DNA from 3 places in the Diaphorobacter sp. J5-51 genome. Region 1 is predicted to be linked to each of the others. Evidence: predicted binding sites of a transcription regulator. Region 1 holds the regulator's gene; each other region holds the start of a gene.

Region 1 (7,070 bases):
AGGCGGACCGGTCCCGCGCCGTAGGCGACGGCCTATTTGCGCGTAATGCAATTTCCGAACAAAGCAGCCGCGCAGCCGACCGCTGTCGCGTTGATCGCAGACGAAAAGACAGGACCCCGCTATCAACAAGATAGCGGGTCTGCTGAAGTACCGTTCTCTGGGGCCATCCAAGGCGGCCAAGCTTGGACGATCGCACTGGCCCGGAGCACGAGAAGTACATGGCGCACCATTGCGCAGAAGAGTTCAAAAGCAAAGCCAGAAGTTGGCAAGAAGCGCAAGGAGCGCGCAACGGAAATAGAACCTACCCAGCCGCACGCGTCCCGCGACACTTCGGATATGTTGAGCAGCCCCAGAAAACGCTGCCAGCCTTGGCACCCTGGCGGGCCGTGCGCAGTTGCATGGCCGCCCCACAACGCGGACAGTCTGGTCGAGGGGCGTCTTGGGCAGGGGTTATAGGCTCAGTGGTGGAGGCCTTAGCTTGGGTCCGTGGGGTGTCCATCTCGTTCGCAGATTCGCGTTGCTGATTGGCAAACTGCCCCTGTGCCTGTCTTGCACGTTGAACCATCGCGAAGAGTTGGGGACCGTCAATCAGCTGAATGTTGCGCCCTTGCGCGAACTCTTTGGCATCCTCGGTGAAGCGTCCCGATGTGGCAACGAAGCCTCCCGTCGCCCCCTTGGCCGCCATGACACCATACAGTTCGCGCACAGTGGTCACTCCCACCTTGTATGCCTTCCACTGTTTGCACTGCACGAAGAACTTCTCGCCGCCTTTGGTAAGCACCAGATCAACGCCACCATCTGGCCCGTCGCCCCCTAGCTCTGTAACGCGGTACCCCTGCAGGCGGTAGGCCTCGCCGACCAGCAGTTCGAATTCCCGCCAGCTCATGCCGTCCAGGGCGGCGGCATTGGGCGCTTGTGCAACGTCCGCGAGCAACGATTGGCGCTGCTTTCTTCGCAAGGCAGAAAGGCCCGCCGCAGCAAGGCAAAGCAGCGGAACGATGTATTGACCAGCCGTTGCCATGCCGTGGATCACGGCTTTCTGCATCATTGCGCTCACCATCGCGCCACCCTGACCCTGGAGATCAGAGGCCTGGATGGGCGCCGCCAAGCGGTGCAGCAAGAGATAACTCACCGCGGCCAGCATCACGCACGCCCACCAGGGAAGCATTGCAAGCAGGTCGAGGACATCCTCCAATGGACTGGTTTTCTTACGTCTTGCCATGGCTTCCTCCCATCGTTTGTATGGTGTGTGCCGCCATTTTGCGCAGAGCAGCGGAGACACTAATACCGGCAGCTCCGTGACGATGGCGGATCGTTACCTCCGCTGGCCCTGTGACGCTCATGCGCCAAGCCGTCGCGCCATGCGTGTGGCACTCACTGTCCGGCGCGAGAACGAGCTTTGAAAAGGTGGATGGTTTCGCCGCGCGCGAGCATATCAACCAACTGGGCAATACGTCTGGCGCGCGTTTCTGCTTTCACGGCTGTCTGGATACGCCACAGTACCGCGTAACGATTGGCCGCATTGATCGTTGCAAAGAAGGCTTTGGCCTTTGCGTCAATTCCAACGCGGCCAACAGATCCTCGGGTACGGTAGACATAAGCCCGTGCCCAGCGCCCATCGGCCTTGGCCGCTTCGATCTGGGCGTAGCCAGGCGCCTGCATGCGGCCCGCCACTATGAGTGCCTCGACCTTGTCGATGTTGACTTTCGACCAGATGCTGCGCGCGCGCCGCGGCGTGAAACGCTGGAGGTAGTGCTGATCGTCGAGAGCTTTTTTCTGACCGTCGATCCAGCCCCAACAGAGTGCGATTTCCACCGCCTGGGGGTAGGTAACGCTGGGTTCTTGAGCGCCCTTTCCCTATCCCACGCTGACCGGTATCGGCGTAGACGTTGACGCGATCAATGACGAAGCCCTTGTAGACCACCTGAAGGCGGGCACGTTTACGACCATCCGGAAGTGGACGCAGACCGACTTGGCGTTGCGGGCTGACGTTGACCGCAACTATGTTTCGTTGATCGAGCTTGGCCGAAACAGTCCGAGTGTGCGCCTGATGTTCGGACTGTGTGACGCCCTCGACATCGCACCGTCAGAGCTGCTCAAGGATGTGGAGCGCCGAATGCGCTTGCAGGCGAAGGCTAGTTTGTCTTCAGTGGATTGATCCGAGTCGGAGGCATCACGAGCGTTTACCGTGGCCTTTCCACAATGTTTGTGGAATCCCAAGCCTGCTAGTCATTTGAATCCGATTTTTCCGGCCCGCCATCTGAAGCTTTCGCGCGGCTAATCGCTTCCAAATGCTTTTCAATCTTCTGAAGGGAGCCGCATATATCCTTGATAGTAGTTGCGTTAGTCCCCTCGATAGCGTCAACCACTGCCTGCTCAAGGCTTTTCACAGATGCCATACCCTCAAGATGCTTAACAGAGAGCACGCATTTGTCTGTAGCCGATGTTTCACGCCACAGAGGCGGGTGGAACCTGTACGAAATTTCTACAGGCATTCCCGCGTCTCCCAAAACTTTCAGAAGTCCGCTGTACTGGCCACCAAAAAACACAAGTCGTTGCCCTGGGGCAAGAGATGGAATTCCTGATGTTGGAATGTAGCGCCCGTCTCCAGACGGGGTTTCGATACCAAACCAGCTTATCGGTATAGGCTTCGAAAATTTTATGTCGTAGGCATTTCCAGTGCCCACATTTTCAATTACCAGTTCAATAATAGATTGCGTCCGCTTGCTGGGTTGATAGTACGCAACTAACTGAGGCTGAGAGTTTCTGTAAACAGCGACATATGCAACCAGAGCAGCAAGTGCAGCGGATGCCGGTGCCAAGTAGTCAGCCAAATATTTATTCAAATCGCCAGGCATCAAAAATCCCCTCCATAAAGGTAGCAGCTGATATGGCATCAGCAGATGACTGAGTTCCGGCGCAGCACTACCAAAAACTGCACCGAAGAAGAGCAAGACAACGCCGACGGCAGAAACATGGACGCCGCCTGTGGCCGTTGCCTCTATCTTTTTTGAAACGTCGTCTATCTGCCCAACCAGTTGACGCGCTTGTGCATCAAGCGATTGCTGAGCCTTTTTTTCAGCTTCGAGAACCGCAATGTGCATCGTGCCATGCGCCTCTTCCAACTTCTTAACAATGCTCTCTAGGTGCCCAATACGCCCTTCAACGGTCTGATTGGCAGCGGGGCCGCTAGTGCATATCAAGTGCCCCTCACCGAATACACCAAGTTCAATCGGATTAACTGATAACACGATTGGAGGGGGATTCCACCGAGGAAACGCCTTAAACCATAAGCCGAACTGCGACCCTACAGTGGGTTGCCCAAAATCTGCCCGCGTTTTCAAGATACCCCACACCACGGTCAACACACCACCGAGCTGCAAGCCCATACCCAAGAGACGGAAAGCTTTCTCAGACCACCCGAGAACGCCAGCCATTGCAACGAAAAACACTACAACAGCTAAAGCCCACCAGTAGTGGGACTTGACTGGGACACTACGCATCCAGTGATGCTAAAGCCCTCAACCACCGCACGAATTTCACCATAGTCCTCCTGCCGGCTTGCCTCCCTGGAACAGATAGTACAGGCGGCAAACGAGCATGGAGCCAATCAAAGGGGTTCGGCTGAATTTCTGGCAAATTTCTGGCAAAAAAATTTGCCAATGAAGCAAAGAAAAAGGCACCTACCGCGCTTCCGCAGTAAGTGCCTGTTTCAATTCAACATTTTGGTAGGGCGTGTTGGACTTGAACCAACGACCAAAGGATTATGAGTCCTCTGCTCTAACCAACTGAGCTAACGCCCCAAGGGGTGCGCTGCCCTGCCTCGTAGGCGGCGCAGCGGCGCGTATTGTAGGGGCTACTTCCGGTGGCTCAGGGCGTTGGAGACCAGCTTGGAGGTGATGTCCACGATCTGGATCATGCGGTCATAGGGCATGCGCGTGGGGCCGATCACGCCCAGGGTGCCCACCACCTGACCGTCGACCTCATAGGGTGCACTCACCACGGACAGCTCTTCAAATGGCACCACCTGGCTCTCTCCACCGATGAAAATGCGCACCCCTTCTGCCCGGCTGGAAATGTCCAGCAGGCGCAGGATCTGCGTCTTTTGCTCGAACAGGTCGAACGCACGGCGCAAGTGGCTCATGTCGCTGGAAAAATCGCTCACGGACAGCAGGTTGCGCTCGCCCGAGAACACCACCTCGTCCTGCGACCCGGACATGGCCTCCGAGCCCACGCTCACCGCGGCCTGCATCAGCGCCGCGATTTCTCCGCGCAGCTTGTCCACCTCAAGCTTCAGGCGCTCGCGCACCTGCTCCATGGTGAGGCCCGCGTAGTTGGCGTTGAGGAAGTTGGCGGCCTCCACCAGTTGCGACTGGGAGTAATCGACCTCGGTAAAGGTCACGCGGTTCTGCACATCACCGTCGGGCGAGACGATGATCACCAAAAAACGCTTCTCGGACAGCCGCAGGAATTCAATGTGGCGAAACACCGAGGCGCGCCGCGGCGCCATCACCACACCCACGAACTGCGACAGGCTCGACAACAGGTGGGCGGCGTTGGCGATCACCTTCTGCGGCTGCTCGGGCATGAGCTGGACTGTCGGCAACTGCTCCTGCTGCACGGTGAGCATGGTGTCGACGAACAGGCGATAGCCCTTGGCGGTGGGCACACGGCCCGCGGAGGTGTGGGGGCTGGCAATAAGCCCCAGGTCCTCCAGGTCTGCCATCACATTGCGTATGGTGGCGGGCGACAATTCAAGCCCTGATGTCCGCGACAAGGTTCTGGAGCCGACTGGCTGCCCCTCGGCTATGTAGCGTTCCACCAAGGCCTTGAGTAACAACTTGGAGCGGTCATCAAGCATTGAATCATTTTAATGATGTAATTTCTGCATGAAGCCCATCTTCCGCCGCGTTGCAGTCATAGGCAAATACCCGGGGCCTGGCGCCGTTTCAGCGTCCGACAGCGCACGGCAGATCATCGAGAGCATTGCCCAGTTCGTCACCCAGCAGGACTGCGAGTTGACGCTGGAGGCCGAAACCGCCGCCCACACGGGCCTCACGCAATACCACACGCTGGATGTGGAGGGGATCGGCCGGCAATGCGACCTGTGCCTGGTCGTAGGCGGCGACGGCACCATGCTGGGCGTGGGCAGGCGGCTGGCCGGCTACGGCACGCCGCTGGTGGGCATCAACCAGGGGCGGCTGGGCTTCATTACCGACATTCCGCTGGAGGGCTACCAGGACGCGCTCACGCCCATCCTGCACGGAGACTACGAAGAAGACGTGCGCCCGTTGATGCAGGCCTGCGTGATGCGCAGTGGCGAGTGCGTGTTCGAGGCGCTGGCCCTCAACGACGTGGTGGTCAACCGCGGCTCCACCTCCGGCATGGTGGAGCTGCGCGTGGAGGTGGACGGCGTATTCGTTTCCAACCAGCGCGCCGACGGCCTGATCGTTGCGTCGCCCACCGGCTCCACGGCGTATGCCCTGTCTGCAGGCGGCCCGATGCTGCACCCATCGATCCCCGGCTGGGTGCTGGTGCCGATCGCGCCGCACACCCTGTCCAACCGGCCGATCGTGCTTTCCGACGCGACCGAGGTGGCCATTGAGGTGGCCGGCGGGCGCGACATCAGCGCCAACTTCGACATGCAGTCGCTCGCATCGCTGCAACATGGCGACCGCATACTGGTGCGCCGTTCCGCGCACCGGGTGTGCTTTCTGCACCCGCGCGGCTGGAGTTACTTTGCCACCCTGCGCAAGAAGCTGGGTTGGTACGAGGGAGGTTCCTGACCATGGCCCTGAGGCGGATCGCCCTGAGCGATTTCGTGATCGTGCGATCGCTCGAGCTGGACCTGCATGCCGGCTTCACCGTGCTCACCGGTGAAACCGGTGCCGGCAAGTCCATCCTGATCGACGCGTTGCAACTGGTGCTGGGCGCGCGTGCCGACTCCGGTGTGATCCGCGAAGGCGCGCAGCGCACCGACGTCTGCGCCGAATTCGACGGTGGCACCATCGCGCTGGCAGCCTGGCTGGACGAGGCGGGTTTTCCGCGCGACGACACGCTGCTGCTGCGCCGCACCGTCGATGTGCAAGGCAAGAGCCGCGCCTGGATCAACGGCATCCCCGCCACGGCAGCGCAGATGCGTGCCGTGGGCGAGCATCTGCTGGACATTCATGGGCAGCACGCCTGGCAGAGCCTGACGCGGCCCGACGCCGTGCGCGGCCTGCTGGACGCCTATGCCGGCGCGCAGGTGCAACCCTTGGCCGCGCTGTGGACGAGTTGGCGCGACGCGCAGCAGGCGCTGACCCACGCCCGCGCTGCCCAGGACACGCTGCAACAGGAACGCGAGCGCCTGCAGTGGCAGATCGGCGAAGTGGACAAGCTGGCGCCGCGCGATGGCGAATGGGAGGAACTCAATGCCGAGCATGCGCGACTGTCCAACGCCCAGTCGCTGCTGGACAACGCCCAGGCCGCCCTGAGTGTGCTGGAGGACGAAGACGCGGGCGGCGCGCTGCGGGCCCTGGCGCAGGCACAGCACCTACTGCAGGACTACGAGCATGTGGACCCGTCGTTTCGCACCATGAATGAGGTGCTGACCTCCTGCATCGCCCAGGCGGGCGATGTGGCGCACTCTCTGCAAAGCTACCTGCGCCACGCCGAGCCCGACCCGGATCGGCTGCAGCAGCTGGACGCCCGCGTATCGCAGTGGATGCAGCTCGCGCGCCGCTACAAGCGCACCCCACCCGAACTACCCGCGCTGCTGCAAGACTGGAAGGACACGCTGCACCGTTTGGACAGCGCCACTGACCTGGCCGCATTGCAGGCTGCCGAGCAAACCCATGGCGCCGCTTACCAGAAGGCCGCACGCGCCCTGTCGCAAAAGCGCGCCAAGGCTGCGCCGCTACTGGCGCAGGCCATCACCCGCGCCATGCAGGGCCTGGGCATGGCGGGCGGGCGCTTCGAGGTGCAACTGGACAAGGCCGAGCCTGGGCCGCATGGCATCGACCAGGTGGCTTTCCTGGTCAGCAGCCACCCGGGCATGACGCCGCGGCCCATCGGCAAGGTGGCGTCGG
Region 2 (7,070 bases), on a different contig from region 1:
ACATCGTGAACATCGGCATCGGCGGCTCGGACCTGGGGCCGGCGATGGTGGTCAAGGCGCTGGACGACCTGCGCCACCCGGGCAAGCGCCTGCACTTCATCTCCAACGTGGACGGCATGGAGCTGGGCAGCCTGTTGCGCCAGCTGCGGCCCGAAAGCACGCTGTTCCTCATTGCGTCGAAGACCTTCACCACCGCCGAGACCATGTCCAACGCACAGGCGGCGCGTGCATGGTTCCTGGACCAGGGCGGCAGCGAGGACGCGCGGGCGCGGCTGCCGCTGGCGCGCCATTTCTATGCACTGACGACCAACCTGGAAGCGGCGGCGCAGTTCGGCATCACCACCACGTTGGGCTTCTGGGACTGGGTGGGCGGACGCTATTCGCTGTGGTCCGCCATCGGGCTGCCGATTGCCATTGCCGTGGGTGCGCCGCACTTTCGCGCACTGCTGGCGGGTGCACATGCGATGGACGAGCATTTCCGCACCGCGCCGTTGGAATCCAACCTGCCCGTGCGGCTGGCGCTGCTGGACCTGTGGTACCGCAATTTCCACGGCTTCTCCAGCCGCAGCATGGCACCTTATAGCCATGGCCTGCGCCGCCTGCCGGCGTACCTGCAGCAATTGGAGATGGAGAGCAACGGCAAGGGGGTGGATGCGCACGGCCAGCCGCTGCCCTATGCCACTTCTCCCGTGGTCTGGGGCGAGCCGGGCACCAATGGGCAGCATGCGTTCTTTCAGATGATCCACCAGGGGCCCGACACCGTGCCCGTGGAGTTCATCGCGCTGCGCGAGCCGGGGCGTGATTTGCCGGACCAGCACCCGCGTCTGGTGGCCAACGCTTTGGCCCAGGCACGGGCGCTGATGATGGGACGGCCCGAAGAAGCCGACGGCCACCGGCGCTTCAGCGGCAACCGGCCGAGCACATTTCTGGTGCTGGAGCGTCTGGACCCGGCGTCGCTGGGCGCGCTGATCGCGCTGTACGAGCACCGCGTGTTCACCAGCGGGGCGCTCTGGGGCATCAACAGCTTCGATCAGTGGGGTGTGGAACTGGGCAAAGGCATCGCCAAGGACCTGGAGCCGCGTCTGGCCACGGGGGATGTGCAGGGGCTGGACCCGTCCAGCGCGGGGCTGTTGCGCCGTCTGGCGGCCTGGAACGGGGTGCGCTTCCCGCTCTGACGGGGCTCAGGCGCGCGCTGCCTGGGGCATGGCCGGCGCATCATCTACAGGCGCCGGCTGGAGTTCTGGAGCCAAGGCCACCCGGTTGCGGCCCTGGTCCTTGGCGGCGTAGAGCGCCTGGTCGGCACGCTCCAGCGTTTCCTGGGGTGACGAATGGGGCAGGTGCAGCGCCAGGCCGGCGGACATGCTCAGGCGCAGGCCCGGCGGTGCGTTGGGCACGGGCAGGGCAGCGATGGCTTCGCGCGTGCGCTCCAGCAGGGTCTGGGCGCTGCGTGGTTCGATGTCGCTGAGCAGCAGCAGGAACTCGTCGCCGCCCCAGCGCGCCAGCACATCGGTTTCGCGCACATTGGCGCGCAGGGCGTCGGCGAACACCCGCAGCACATGGTCGCCCATGGCGTGGCCGTGGTGGTCGTTGACGCGCTTGAAATGGTCCACATCGATCATGGCGAACAACAACGTGCCCTGCCCCCGGCGGCGGCGCCGGCACTCCAGCTGGATCAGCTCGACCATGGCGCGGCGGTTGTACAGGCCCGTGAGCTCGTCGCGCATGGCCAGCGCCCGGTTTTCCGCGAGGGCTTCGGCCAGCGCCTCACGTTGCCGGTCCAGGCGCTGGCGCATCTGCTGCACGCGCAGGTTCACCACCATGCACCCGGCCAGCACGATCAGGATCATGGCTGCGTAGGCGCCATCCATGACGTCGAACGTCGTTGCGTAGAAACGCGGCGAGACGACCACCGCCACCGAGAACGCCGCCATCGCGTAGAGCCCGATGCCCACGACCTGGCGCGGCGGCAGGCCCAGCGCACCGAAGAACAGGATCATGGCCAGCACGGAGGGCACCACGCCTCGGCCTTCCCCTGCCAGCACGTAGGCCACGGCGCCGCTGGTGATGGTCCACGCCATTTGCACCAGGGTCAGGGACGGATCGCGCAGCCGCTCGGACCAGCCGGTGCGGATCAGCAGCGTGATGACTGCGAGCCCCCCCACCGAAAGCGCCGCCCACCACCGCACAGCGTCCAGGTGGTGGTTTGCGCTGGGGTGGTGCAGCAACAGCATCACCAGGGCGCTGGAGCTCATCAGCAGCAGCGCGAGCAGCGCCATGCCGACGCGCACACGCCGGTAGGGGTCGCGGGAGAGGAGGCAGGGAAAGAGACGGCGAGGGGTCGTGTGCATGGCGGAGGCTCCTGCGAAGGGCCGTGCGATGGCGGTACGGCCAGAGTGAAACGCTAGCAATGAATTACTAATATTTACATATAAATACAATTATGCGATGAGCGCAAAGCTTGCTTTTGCGTAGGGGTATTGGGGAAAGGCGGGCCAGATCCGCGCGCAGTGCGCCGCGGAAGGTCGCCCGCCACACACGCAGGCGAAAAAAAACCCGCAAGCACTGCTTGCGGGTTGGGTGCTGCCTGCGCCTTCAGGGCGCAGGCGGGGACCTGGCAATTACATGCCCATGTCACCCATGCCGCCCATGCCGCCGGGCATGGCGGGGGCTGCGGACTCGTCCTTCGGCGCCTCGGCCACCATGGCTTCGGTCGTCAGCAGCAGCGAGGCCACGGAAGCGGCGTTCTGCAGGGCCGTGCGGGTCACCTTGGTGGGGTCCAGGATGCCCATTTCCAGCATGTCGCCGTAGGTGTCGTTGGCTGCGTTGAAGCCGTAGTTGCCCTTGCCGTTCAGCACTTCGTTCACGACCACCGACGGTTCGCCACCGGCGTTGGCCACGATCTCGCGCAGGGGCGCTTCGACAGCCTTCAGCACCAGCTTGATACCGGCGTCCTGCTCAGGGTTGCCGGTGGACAGGTCGCCCACGGCCTGCTTGGCGCGCAGCAGTGCCACGCCGCCGCCGGCCACGATGCCTTCTTCCACGGCAGCGCGGGTGGCGTGCAGGGCGTCTTCCACGCGGGCCTTCTTTTCCTTCATCTCGACTTCGGTGGCAGCGCCCACCTTGATCACGGCCACGCCGCCGGCCAGCTTGGCCACGCGCTCTTGCAGCTTCTCACGGTCGTAGTCGCTGGTGGCTTCCTCGATCTGGATGCGGATCTGCTTGACGCGCGCTTCGATGTCGGCAGCGGCACCAGCACCGTCGATGATGGTGGTGTTTTCCTTGCCCACTTCGATGCGCTTGGCCTGGCCCAGGTCGGCCAGCGTCACCTTCTCCAGCGTCAGGCCCACTTCCTCGGCGATCACCTTGCCGCCCGTCAGGATGGCGATGTCTTCCAGCATGGCCTTGCGGCGGTCGCCGAAGCCAGGCGCCTTCACGGCCACGACCTTCAGGATGCCGCGGATGGTGTTCACCACCAGCGTTGCCAGGGCTTCGCCTTCGACATCTTCAGCAATGATCAGCAGAGGACGGCCAGCCTTGGCAACTTGCTCCAGGGTAGGCAGCAGGTCACGGATGTTGCTGATCTTCTTGTCGAACAGCAGCACGAAGGGATTTTCGAGGATCGCGGCCTGCTTTTCGGGGTTGTTGATGAAGTAGGGCGACAGGTAGCCGCGGTCGAACTGCATGCCTTCCACGACTTCCAGCTCGTTTTCCAGGCTCTTGCCGTCTTCCACGGTGATCACGCCTTCCTTGCCCACCTTGTCCATCGCGTCGGCAATGATCTTGCCCACGGACTCGTCGGAGTTGGCGGAGATCGAACCCACCTGGGCGATTTCCTTGGAGGTGGTCGTGGCCTTGGAGGCCTTCTTCAGCTCTTCCACCAGGGCCACCACGGCCTTGTCGATGCCGCGCTTGAGGTCCATGGGGTTCAGGCCGGCGGCCACGTACTTGGAGCCTTCGCGCACGATGGCCTGGGCCAGCACGGTGGCGGTGGTGGTGCCGTCACCAGCGATGTCGTTGGTCTTGGAAGCCACTTCCTTCACGAGCTGCGCGCCCATGTTCTGCAGCTTGTCTTTCAGTTCGATTTCCTTGGCCACGGATACGCCGTCCTTGGTCACCGTGGGGGCGCCGAACGAGCGCTCCAGCACCACGTTGCGCCCCTTGGGGCCCAGGGTCACCTTGACCGCGTTGGCCAGGATGTTCACGCCTTCAACCATGCGAGCGCGGGCTTCGCCGCCGAACACTACGTCTTTTGCTGCCATTTTTGGCTCCTACAAATTTGAATCAAATGGGCTGCCAACGCTGATCTATCAAGCGCAGGCAGCTATGAAAAATGAGTTGACCAGAAGGGATTACTTCTCGACGACCGCGAACAGGTCGTCTTCCTTCATCACCAGCAGCTCGTCGCCATTGACCTTCACGGTCTGGCCGCTGTATTTGCCGAACAGCACGCGGTCGCCGACCTTCACGTTCAGGGCGATCAGCTCGCCCTTGTCGTTCTTCTTGCCAGGGCCAACGGCCAGCACTTCGCCTTGATCGGGCTTTTCCGCAGCGTTGTCGGGGATCACGATGCCCGAGGCGGTCGTGGTTTCGCTTTCGATACGTTTGACGATCACGCGATCGTGCAGGGGGCGAAGATTCATTGCATCTCTCCTGATAACAAAAAGGATTGCGACATCAAACAACGCGCCCGCAACGCGGACGCAGGGAACTGACACAGCGGTGTTGTTAGCACTCGTCTGTTTCGAGTGCTAATGATAGAGGCATTCGTGGCAGTTTCAAGGCCGCAGTGTCGGCAGGGCCTGCGATCAAGGTGCGGGAGCGCGGAGGGCAGCCGCACTTCCCCGTCCGCCTCAGTGGACTGTGAGGCGCAAGAAGTGGTTCAGCATGTGGAAGTGGTCTTCAAAGAACGCTTCTTCCATGCCCGCGAGCCGGTCGATGGCCACCCACTCGGCATGCGCCGCGTCGTCAGCCGCCTGCACCGGGGGCAGCGGAGCGTCCTGCAGGTCGAAGTAGTGCGCGTGGGTGATGGTGCGGCCGCGTTGGCTGCGGTCGGGGTGGTCGAACACCGTCACACTGCGCAGCGCCGCGCGCAGCGTGGCCTCGGGCAGGGCGCAATTCGTTTCCTCTGCCAGTTCACGCAGGCAGGACTGCCACAGCGTCTCGCGTTGTTCGATGAAGCCGCCGGGCACCGCCAGCAGGCCACGCCCTGGTGCGTGGGCGCGGCGGATGAGCAGCACGTGATCCTGGCAGCGCAGTACCGCGTCCACGGTCACGAACACGGGCGGGTAGGGCGCCGTTGCCCAGGCGGCGCGGTAACCGCGCAGCATCTGCCATTCCTGCTGCAGTGTGGCGAAGTGCGGCGTGTGGGCGAATTGCTCCAACAGCGCTTGCGTGGCGGGCGGCAGCATGGGCGCCAGCGGCTGCAGCGCATGGGCCACGGTGGCGGGTGTGGCGCCGAAGTAGGCGTCGCGGATGGCGGTCGCGTCTATGCGGCCCTGGCGCTCCATGCGTATCAATTCCCAGCCCGGAAAGGCGCTGAGGTAGCTGCTCGTGGCGTCCTTGAAATGGCCGACCAGCCCCACGCGCGCCTGCGGCGGGCTGTGGCGCGCCACCGCGTTGCGCACGGCTTCCACCCACACCGCCTCGTTGTAGTAGTCGCGCACCGGCAGCACGGTGAGGCGCGTGCGGTCGCCCTCGGGCAGAGCACCGCGCAGCATGGCTTCGCGTTCGTGCCAGGTGAACGGGTTCTTGGGTGTGCGCGCCTGGAAGGCCGAGCCGACGATGACGATGACCTGCCGCGCCTGCACCAGCGCTTCGCGCAGCAGGGCGAGATGGCCGGTGTGGACGGGCTCGAAGCGGCCGATGAGGATGGCGGTGTCGTACATGCGGCGATTCGTGTGTTCTCAAAAAAGTGAGCTGCTCGCGCTTGATGGATAAGCGCTAGAGGCAAATTTCGCTTGAAGCCGCCAGCTGTGCACCCTGGGCGTGCATCGCCTCCAGGAAGGCCTCATGCTGCGCCTCGAAGCCGGCCACGGGGCTCATGCAATCGGTAAGCAGCACCAGACGCCGCGGGCTCCACCCGGGGTGCAGGCGGGCCAGGTGCTGGATGATGTGCTCGGTGGTGGCGCGCACGCAGTGGCTGCTGGCCTCGCCTGCGATGAGCAGCAGGTCTGCGCTGGCCAATTGGTCCAGCAGCTGGGTGTTCAGGGTGGTGTGCGGGTCGGCCGCGTCGGGTACTTCGGCCTGCACGGCGCTGTAGTGCTCGGTCCAGGGGCTCATGCCCTTGAAGACGGACTGCACGGCGCGCACGCGATGCGCCTGCCAGTCGCTGCACGCGGCCAGCACGTCGGTATGCACGCCATGGCCCCAGCTGCCGATTTCGCAATGCACGGGCCAGACCATGAGGGTGTAACGGCCCTGGGTTTCCAACGTGTCCAGGTAGTCCAGTGTGCGCGCCAGCGCGGCAGGGTCACGCGGCGCAAACGCACCCGCGCGGACCTGCGCAGCGGTGATGGCGGTGAAGGGCGCCACCGCGCCCCCGTCGCTGCGCTGCCAGTAGGCAGGGTGCGCCACGTCGTACCGCTGGTGCGAGTCGAGGGTGACAGTGATGTGGTCTATACCTGCCCCCTGCGCGCGGATGAACGCTGCCAGGCGCTGCATGTCCGCATGCGCGCCGGGAACGGGCAGCGCCGGGGCGGTTACCGCGCCGCTATGGGGATCGCGCGAGTGCCACGCGGCGGGCAGATCGCAGAAGTCGTTCTGGGGATCGATGGCGAGCAGGTGGACGGTGCGGGTCATGGCGCGGATGCGAGCGTGCAGGGCCTGCAGTGTAGGCAACTGCGGGGCCGCATCCGGGCGGCACCGCTATTTGATGGCTTTGCGCGCGGCCCCGATACCCAGCAGCGCGAGCACCACGAACAGCACGGCCAATACCAGGAACACCACGAACAGCACCTTGGCGATGGCGGCCGAGCCAGCGGCCACGCCGGTGAACCCGAGCGCGCCGGCGATGAGCGAAATGATGGCGAAGATGATCGCGTACTTGAGCATGGGGATAGGCCTCCTTGGGA
Region 3 (7,070 bases), on a different contig from region 1:
CCCATCGGACCGATGACGCCGCCGACGACAGTGCGGCGGCCTTCCTGCAGCGCATCGGCAGCCTGCGCGCGGGCACGCTGGAGCGCGCTGCCATGGATGCGGCGCCCGACGGCATCGTGCTGGCCGACCGACAGGGCCGCATCCTCATGGTCAACGCCCCCATGGAGACCATCAGCGGCTACACCAACGCGCAGTTGTGCGGCCAGTCCATCGACCTGCTGGTGCCGGTGCACGCGCGGCCCGAGCATGGCCAGCATATGCAGCGCTACCACCAGTCTCCCAGCCGCCGGCCCATGGGCATGGGGCGCGACCTGTGGTTGCAGCGACGCGACGGTAGCCAGGTGCCGGTGGACATCGCCCTCGGCCATTCCTCCTCCCACGGGGGTACGGTGGTGGCTTTTGTGCGCGACGTCTCCGACCTGCGGCGCCTGGAGGCGCGCATGCACTACCAGGCCACGCACGACACGCTGACCGGCCTGCTCAACCGCTGGACGTTCGGCCAGCGGCTGGAACAGGCGATCGCGGAGCAGGCGGGAGCGCAAAGCCCGCCCTTCGCGCTGCTGCTGCTCGATCTGGACGACTTCAAGGCCATCAACGATGGCTACGGCCATGCCGCCGGCGACCAGGTGCTGCAGGAGGTGGCGCGGCGCCTGCGGGGTGCGCTGGGCACGGGCGACATCCTTGCGCGCCTGGGCGGCGACGAGTTCACCGTGCTGTTGCCCGGTGTGGCCTGCGCCGCGCAGGCCGAGTGCGTGGCCGCGCGGCTGATGCAGGCGCTGTGCGTGCCCTGCCGCGTGCAGGGGTTCGAACTGAACTTCGGCGCCAGCATGGGCATCGCGCTGTGCCCGCAGGATGCGGGCGACGCCGCCACGTTGCTGCGCTATGCCGACATGGCCATGTACCACGCCAAGCACCGCGGGCGCGCCAACTTCGCGTTCTACGCTCCGTCCATGGGCCGCAAGATGGCCGAGAAGATCCAGTTGCACGACCGGCTCAAGCTGGCCCTGGCCTACGGCGGGCTGACGCTGCATTACCAGCCGCAGGTCGAGGTGGCCACCAACCGCATGGTGGGTGTGGAGGCCCTGCTGCGCTGGCACGACCCGCAGCTGGGCGAGGTGTCGCCCGAGCGCTTCGTGCCCGTGGCGGAGGCCACGGGACTGATCCTGGAGTTGGGCGCCTGGGTCATGGCCGCGGCCTGTCGCCAGATCGCGGCGTGGGAGCGCCAGGGCATGCGTTTGCGCGTGGCAGTGAACCTGTCCGCCCAGCAGCTGCGGCAGACCGACCTCGTCGAGCAGGTGGCGCGCAACCTGCGCATCCACCATGTCCCGCCCGAGTTGCTGGAACTGGAGGTGACCGAGTCGGAAGCCCTGGCCGACCCCGAGCAGGCCTGCCAGGTGCTGAACGAGCTGCGCGCGCTGGGCGTGGCCGTGGCGCTGGACGACTTCGGCACGGGCCACTCGTCGCTGGCCTACCTCAAGCGCCTGCCGGTGTCGCACATCAAGGTGGACCGGGAATTCATGCGCAACGTGCCTGCCAGCGGAGGCGACACCACGCTGGTGCGCGCCGTGGTCGCGCTGGCGCACACCATGGGGCTGCGGGTGGTCGTGGAGGGCGTGGAAACACGCGAGCAGCTGCAGTTTTTGCGTGAGATGCAGTGCGCCTGCTACCAGGGCTGGCTGTTTGCCAAGGCGCTGGCTCCCGACGACGTGGCCCTGCTGTACGCGGCCGGTGCCGACGTGGCGGCGGAAGGCGCGCTGGGCTGAGGTGCCGGCAGCGACGCTGGCTTACAGCGCGGCGTGCACCGGCGCTTGCGCCGCAGGGGTGGTGCGCGCAGCCGCACGCGCCTGGTACAGGTTGGCCGCCGAGCGGCGGCCGCCGCGCGTGAGCGCCAGCAGCGGCGCGCGCTGGATCTCGCAGTGCCAGCGGTCGCGCCGCAGCACGCCTTGCTCCTGCGCCAGCAGCGCCAGGGCGCGCGCCACGGACTCGCGCGTGGTGGCGAGCAGGGCAGCCAGCACCGTATGGCTGGGCAGGCGCACCAGCGTGCTGCGCTGCAGCTCGGCCAGTTGCAGCAGCGCGCCCGCCAGTTGGCCCACCACGCCGCGGATGCGGGCGATGCGGCCCCAGTCGGCCAGGCGCGCGTTGGCGTTCAGTTGTTCGCGCGCCAGTTCCAGCAGGAATTCGCCTTGGAACTGGCGACCGGCCCCCAGCAGGGGCGCCAGGTCCAGTTGGCAGACGCGCCCCGGCGTGACCGCCACGTAGGACAGGTCCGCCGGCTGCTGCAGCAGCGCGGGGGCGCCCAGGGCCTCGCAGCAGCCCGCCATGCCTACGGGGTGCTCCACTCCATCGTCGCCGCGGCGTTGCACCAGCAGCGTACCGATCTTGACCACCTGCACACTGTGGATGCTCTCGCCCTGGCGCTGCAGCATCTCGCCCTTGCGAAAGCGCCGCTCCGTCAGGTGCCCGCGCCAGCCCGCGCGCGTTTGCGGGTCCAGGCGGCCCAGCAGGCACTGCTGCTGGCAGGCGCAGTCGTTGCAGGTATGGCCGCCGGAGGACGGATGGTCGGTCATGAGTACAAGCCAAAATGGGCTTCAGCGCTTGTCTGGCAAGCGGTGAAAGCTATGAATACCGTAGCGCCTCGCGGAGGGCCGGTCAGCGGCCTCGGAGTGCTGGGGATTGGCGGAGAGTGTGCAAGGCGGGGCCGTCCTGCCCCGTGACCTAGGTCAACGTTTGGGACCAAGTGCTTGCACTGCGCGCCGCAGGCCGCGCCCCCGGCCGGCCTTACCGGCGTGGCCGCCGCGCTGCGGCGGTGCGCGGTCACTCGGCGCGGATGCCCTGTTCGCGGATGACGCGGCTCATGGTGGCCGTGTCGGCCTGGATCCGGTTGGCCAGCCCCTCGGCCGACGAGCCAATGGCCTGCCAGCCCTGCTGGAACAGCTTGGCGCGCACTTCCGGGCTGCGGGCGATCTCGCCGATCACGCGGGACAGCCGTGCGCGCACCGGGGCGGGCATGGACGCGGGTGCGGCAAAGGCGTTCCAGATCTCCAGCTGGAAGTCGCGCACGCCGGCCTCCGCCAGGCTGGGCACCTCGGGCGCCAGCGTGCTGCGGCCCGCGGAGGTCACGCCGATCAGGCGCAGCTTGCCCGCCCGTGCCTGGGCCTGCGCGAGCGCGGGCGGCAGCAGCGCCATTTGCAACTGGCCACCCAGCATGGCGGTGGCCACCTGCGGGTAGCCGGGGTAGGGTACGTGCACCGGGGCGATGCCGGTGCGCGCCTTGAGCAGCTCGGTGCCCAGGTGGCCCACGGTGCCCACGCCGGGGGTGCCGTAGCTCCAGCGGTCGCCCGCGGTGCGCGCGGCCTGCAGGAAGGCGCGTGCGTCGGCGCCCGCGGGCACGTCGGGCTGGTTCACGGGAGCGGTCAGGACCAGGGGCGATACGCCGATCAGCGACAGCGGCGCGAAATCCTTCACGGGGTCGTAGGGCACGTGCGCGTTGAGCAGCTTGGCGATCGTGAGGTTGCCGTTGATGAACAGGCCGATGGTGTGGCCGTCCTGCGCCTTGGCGACCGCATCGGCGCCGATGTTGCCGCCCGCCCCCACCTTGTTTTCCACGACCACGGGTTGGCCCAGGGCTTGGGACAGTGGCTCGGAGAAGGTGCGCGCCGTCAGGTCGGGCGAAGAACCCGGTGGGAAGCCCACGATGATGCGCAGGGGCTTGGCGGGCCAGCCGGGGGTGGCGGGCGCGGCATCCTTCTGGGCCATGGCGGCGCCGCAGGCCGAAGCCAGGGCCAGTGCCAGCAGGCCGCGGCGGGCGAGGGGGTGGGGAAACATGGGTGGCGATCTCCAGTCTGGGCCGGGCAGCGAAGTGCGGCCCCGCCGGCAAAGAAAAAGGCGCGTAGCCGGTGAGGGCTGCGCGCCTGGATTATCTGCCCGCGATCCGGGCTGCTGGGCGAAGGCTCAGGCGTACTCGGCCAGCGCCTTCTTCATCTTTTTCATGGCGGCCACCTCGATCTGGCGGATGCGCTCCGCGCTCACGCCATACTCGGCCGCCAACTCGTGCAGTGTCATGCCGCCCGAGCCATCGTCGTTCACCTGCAGCCAGCGCTGCTCCACGATGCGGCGGCTGCGTGCGTCCAGGCTGTCCAGGGCGGCGGCAATACCGTCCGTGGCCAGCGCGTCACGCTGGCGCGACTCGATCATGGCGGTGGGCTCATGGCCCGCGTCGGCGAGGTAGGCGATGGGGCCAAAGGCCTGCTCGCCATCGTCGCTGGGAGCGGGGTCCAGCAGCACGTCGCCACCGGATAGGCGCGTTTCCATCTCGATGACTTCCTCGCGCTTCACGTTGAGCTGCTCGGCCACCAGGTCGATCTCGTGGTCGGATAAGGTTTCGCGGTGCGTGTCGGCGTCCAGCGCGTCGGCCTTGAAGCCCTGCTTCATGGAGCGCAGGTTGAAGAACAGCTTGCGCTGCGCCTTGGTCGTTGCCACCTTGACCATGCGCCAGTTCTTCAGGATGTACTCGTGGATCTCGGCCTTGATCCAATGCATGGCGTAGCTCACCAGGCGAACGCCCTGGTCAGGGTCAAAGCGCTTGACGGCCTTCATCAGGCCCACGTTGCCCTCCTGGATGAGGTCGCCATGCGGCAGGCCGTAGCCCAGGTACTGGCGCGAGATGGACACGACCAGGCGCAGGTGCGACAGCACCAGGCGGCCGGCAGCCTCGACATTGTTGTCATCCTTGAGCTGGCGCGCGTAGCGCTGCTCCTCCTCCTGCGTGAGCAGGGGAAGGCGGTTGACGGCGGAGATATAGGCGTCCAGGTTGCCCAGCGGGGGAACCAGCGCCCACGGGTTCGCGGGCGAGAGGGTCGTCACGGAGGTTGCAGTCTGGAGTGCCATATCGGTAGTCCTTTCTTTCATGCAAATCATATTAGCACTCCATTGGATAGAGTGCTAAAGGCATAGTTCCCCTACGGATGTAGGAAATAACCACCAAGAGGCGCAACGACGGCCCTTAAAACGCAGGTGCGGCTGCTTCCCCGCGCGTCAAGGGCCGTTGTGCAGTTACGCCTTGTGCCAGACTTCGATCATGACATCTTCCCTAGACGCCCAGATCGCCGTTGTGACCACCACCGTGGGCGACGCCGCCGCCGCACACCGACTGGCCAGGGGCGCTGTCCAGGCGCGCCTGGCCGCCTGCGTGCAGGTGGAGGCCATCACCTCGCACTATGTCTGGCAGGGGGTGCAGCAGGCGGAAGCAGAGTGGCGGCTGGTGTGCAAGACGCTGTTGTCTGCCGCGCCCGCCTTGCGGGACTGGCTGCGTGCCCAGCACCCCTACGAAGTGCCGCAACTGCTCACCCACGCCGTGCAGGCAGAGCAGGACTATGTGCTGTGGTTGGCGCAGCAGGTGGACCCGGCCTCGATAGCCGGGCCTGCTCAAGCGCCGCGTTGAAGCAATGGCTGGCGGATGCCGCCTGCATCCGCCCACAGGGGGTAACTATCTCAGGTCAGCAGGGCCTGGGCGAATTCGCGTGCGCTGAAGGTCTCCAGGTCTTCCACTTTCTCGCCCACGCCAATGAAGTACACGGGCACGGGCCGCTCCTGCGCGATGGCGGCCAGCACGCCGCCCTTGGCCGTGCCGTCCAGTTTGGTGACGATCAGTCCGGTGAGTTGAAGCGCGTCGTCGAACGCGCGCACCTGCGCCAGGGCGTTCTGGCCGGTGTTGCCGTCGATCACCAGTAGCACCTCGTGCGGGGCGCTGGCATCGGCCTTGGTGACCACGCGGCGGATCTTCTTCAGCTCTTCCATCAGGTGCAGCTGCGTAGGCAGGCGGCCGGCGGTGTCCACCAGCACCACATCTTTGCCGCGCGCGCGGCCGGCGGTAACGGCGTCAAAGCTCACGGCGGCAGGGTCGCCCCCTTCCTGGCTGACGATCTCCACCGTGTTGCGCGTGGCCCAGACACCCAACTGCTCGCGCGCCGCGGCGCGGAAGGTATCGGCGGCGGCCAGCAGCACGCTCTCGCCATGGTCGGCCAGGTGCTTGGTGAGCTTGCCGATGGAGGTGGTCTTGCCCGCGCCGTTCACGCCGGCCACCATGATCACGGTGGGTGTGTGCTCGCCGATCACCAGCGGCTTTTCCAGCGGCCGCAGCAGGTCGGCCAGCGCATCGGCCAGCAGTCCCTTTACGGCAGCAGGCTCGGTGGTCTTGGTCTCTTTCACGCGGCGCTTGAGGTCCTCCAGCAGGTGCTGCGTGGCTTTCACCCCGGTGTCGGCCATGAGCAGGGCTTCCTCCAGCTCGTCGTACAGCGCGTCGTTGATCTGCGTGCCCGTGAAGACGGTCGCGATGCTGCTGCCGGTCTTGCGCAGGCCGGATTTCAGCCGGTCCATCCAGCCCTGGCGTACGCCCCCGGGCTTCGGGGTGGGCTCGGGGACGGCAAGGGGCACGTCGATGGCTGCGGGGGCGCCGGCCGAAGGGGCAGCCGGCTCCGGCACGCTGGTGGCGCCTGCGCCAAAGGGCTTGCGCAGCCAGCCGAATGCGCCGCCGCTGGCGGGGGCGTCGGCCGCGGGCGGCGCCGCAGGGCTGGCCACGTCCTCGGGTGCAAGGGCGGGTTCGGCGGGGGCGGGCGGTTTCTTCTTGAAAAAACTGAACATTGGCGGGTTCTTAGAATCGCAGCCATTCTATGAAACGCGCTATCACCCTTGTGGGCCTGCTGGCCTGTCTGCACGCCTGGGCGCAAAACCCAGCGCATGAATCCCCACCTGCTGCGTCTGCCGCGGCGGCGCACGCCCAGGCCACCACGGCCAGCGGTGCGCAGCAATTCACCCTGAAGAACGGCATGCAGCTCATCGTGCAGCCCGACCGGCGCGCGCCCACGGCGGTGCACATGGTCTGGTTGCGCGTAGGCGCCATGGACGAGGTGGACGGCACCTCGGGCGTGGCGCATGTGCTGGAGCACATGATGTTCAAGGGCTCGAAGGCCGTGCCGCCGGGCGAGTTCTCGCGCCGCGTGGCGGCGCTGGGCGGGCAGGAGAACGCCTTCACCAGCCGCGACTACACCGGCTACTACCAGCAGATACCGGCC

What was found. Region 1 encodes HrcA, which represses chaperone genes, less so after heat shock. Its sites were predicted from a motif close to TTAGCACTCNNNNNNNNNGAGTGCTAA; they were not measured.
Region 2: OX89_RS13335 (co-chaperone GroES) is a predicted target of HrcA. The motif match lies at 4,726-4,752, and genes of this name have one in related genera.
Region 3: rpoH (RNA polymerase sigma factor RpoH) is a predicted target of HrcA. The motif match lies at 4,919-4,945, and genes of this name have one in related genera.

Annotation. Positions count from the first base shown of each region.
Region 1 covers NZ_JSYI01000043.1:107,657-114,726, reverse strand. The annotation lists gene OX89_RS06560 (restriction endonuclease) at 302-1,222, opposite strand; partial or broken gene OX89_RS06555 (YdeI family protein) at 1,375-1,854, opposite strand; gene OX89_RS19045 (helix-turn-helix domain-containing protein) at 1,868-2,158, shown strand; gene OX89_RS18520 (hypothetical protein) at 2,226-3,452, opposite strand; tRNA gene OX89_RS06550 (tRNA-Ile) at 3,727-3,803, opposite strand; gene hrcA (heat-inducible transcriptional repressor HrcA) at 3,857-4,861, opposite strand; gene OX89_RS06540 (NAD kinase) at 4,890-5,786, shown strand; gene recN (DNA repair protein RecN) at 5,789-7,070, shown strand, end outside.
Region 2 covers NZ_JSYI01000100.1:15,012-22,081, forward strand. The annotation lists gene pgi (glucose-6-phosphate isomerase) at 1-1,175, shown strand, start outside; gene OX89_RS13325 (GGDEF domain-containing protein) at 1,182-2,348, opposite strand; gene groL (chaperonin GroEL) at 2,619-4,259, opposite strand; gene OX89_RS13335 (co-chaperone GroES) at 4,350-4,640, opposite strand; gene OX89_RS13340 (bifunctional nicotinamide-nucleotide adenylyltransferase/Nudix hydroxylase) at 4,851-5,885, opposite strand; gene OX89_RS13345 (cysteine hydrolase) at 5,941-6,798, opposite strand; gene OX89_RS13350 (DUF1328 domain-containing protein) at 6,865-7,050, opposite strand.
Region 3 covers NZ_JSYI01000032.1:76,753-83,822, forward strand. The annotation lists gene OX89_RS04685 (bifunctional diguanylate cyclase/phosphodiesterase) at 1-1,763, shown strand, start outside; gene OX89_RS04690 (Crp/Fnr family transcriptional regulator) at 1,785-2,567, opposite strand; gene OX89_RS04695 (tripartite tricarboxylate transporter substrate binding protein) at 2,815-3,825, opposite strand; gene rpoH (RNA polymerase sigma factor RpoH) at 3,952-4,887, opposite strand; gene cutA (divalent-cation tolerance protein CutA) at 5,078-5,440, shown strand; gene ftsY (signal recognition particle-docking protein FtsY) at 5,491-6,639, opposite strand; gene OX89_RS04715 (pitrilysin family protein) at 6,669-7,070, shown strand, end outside.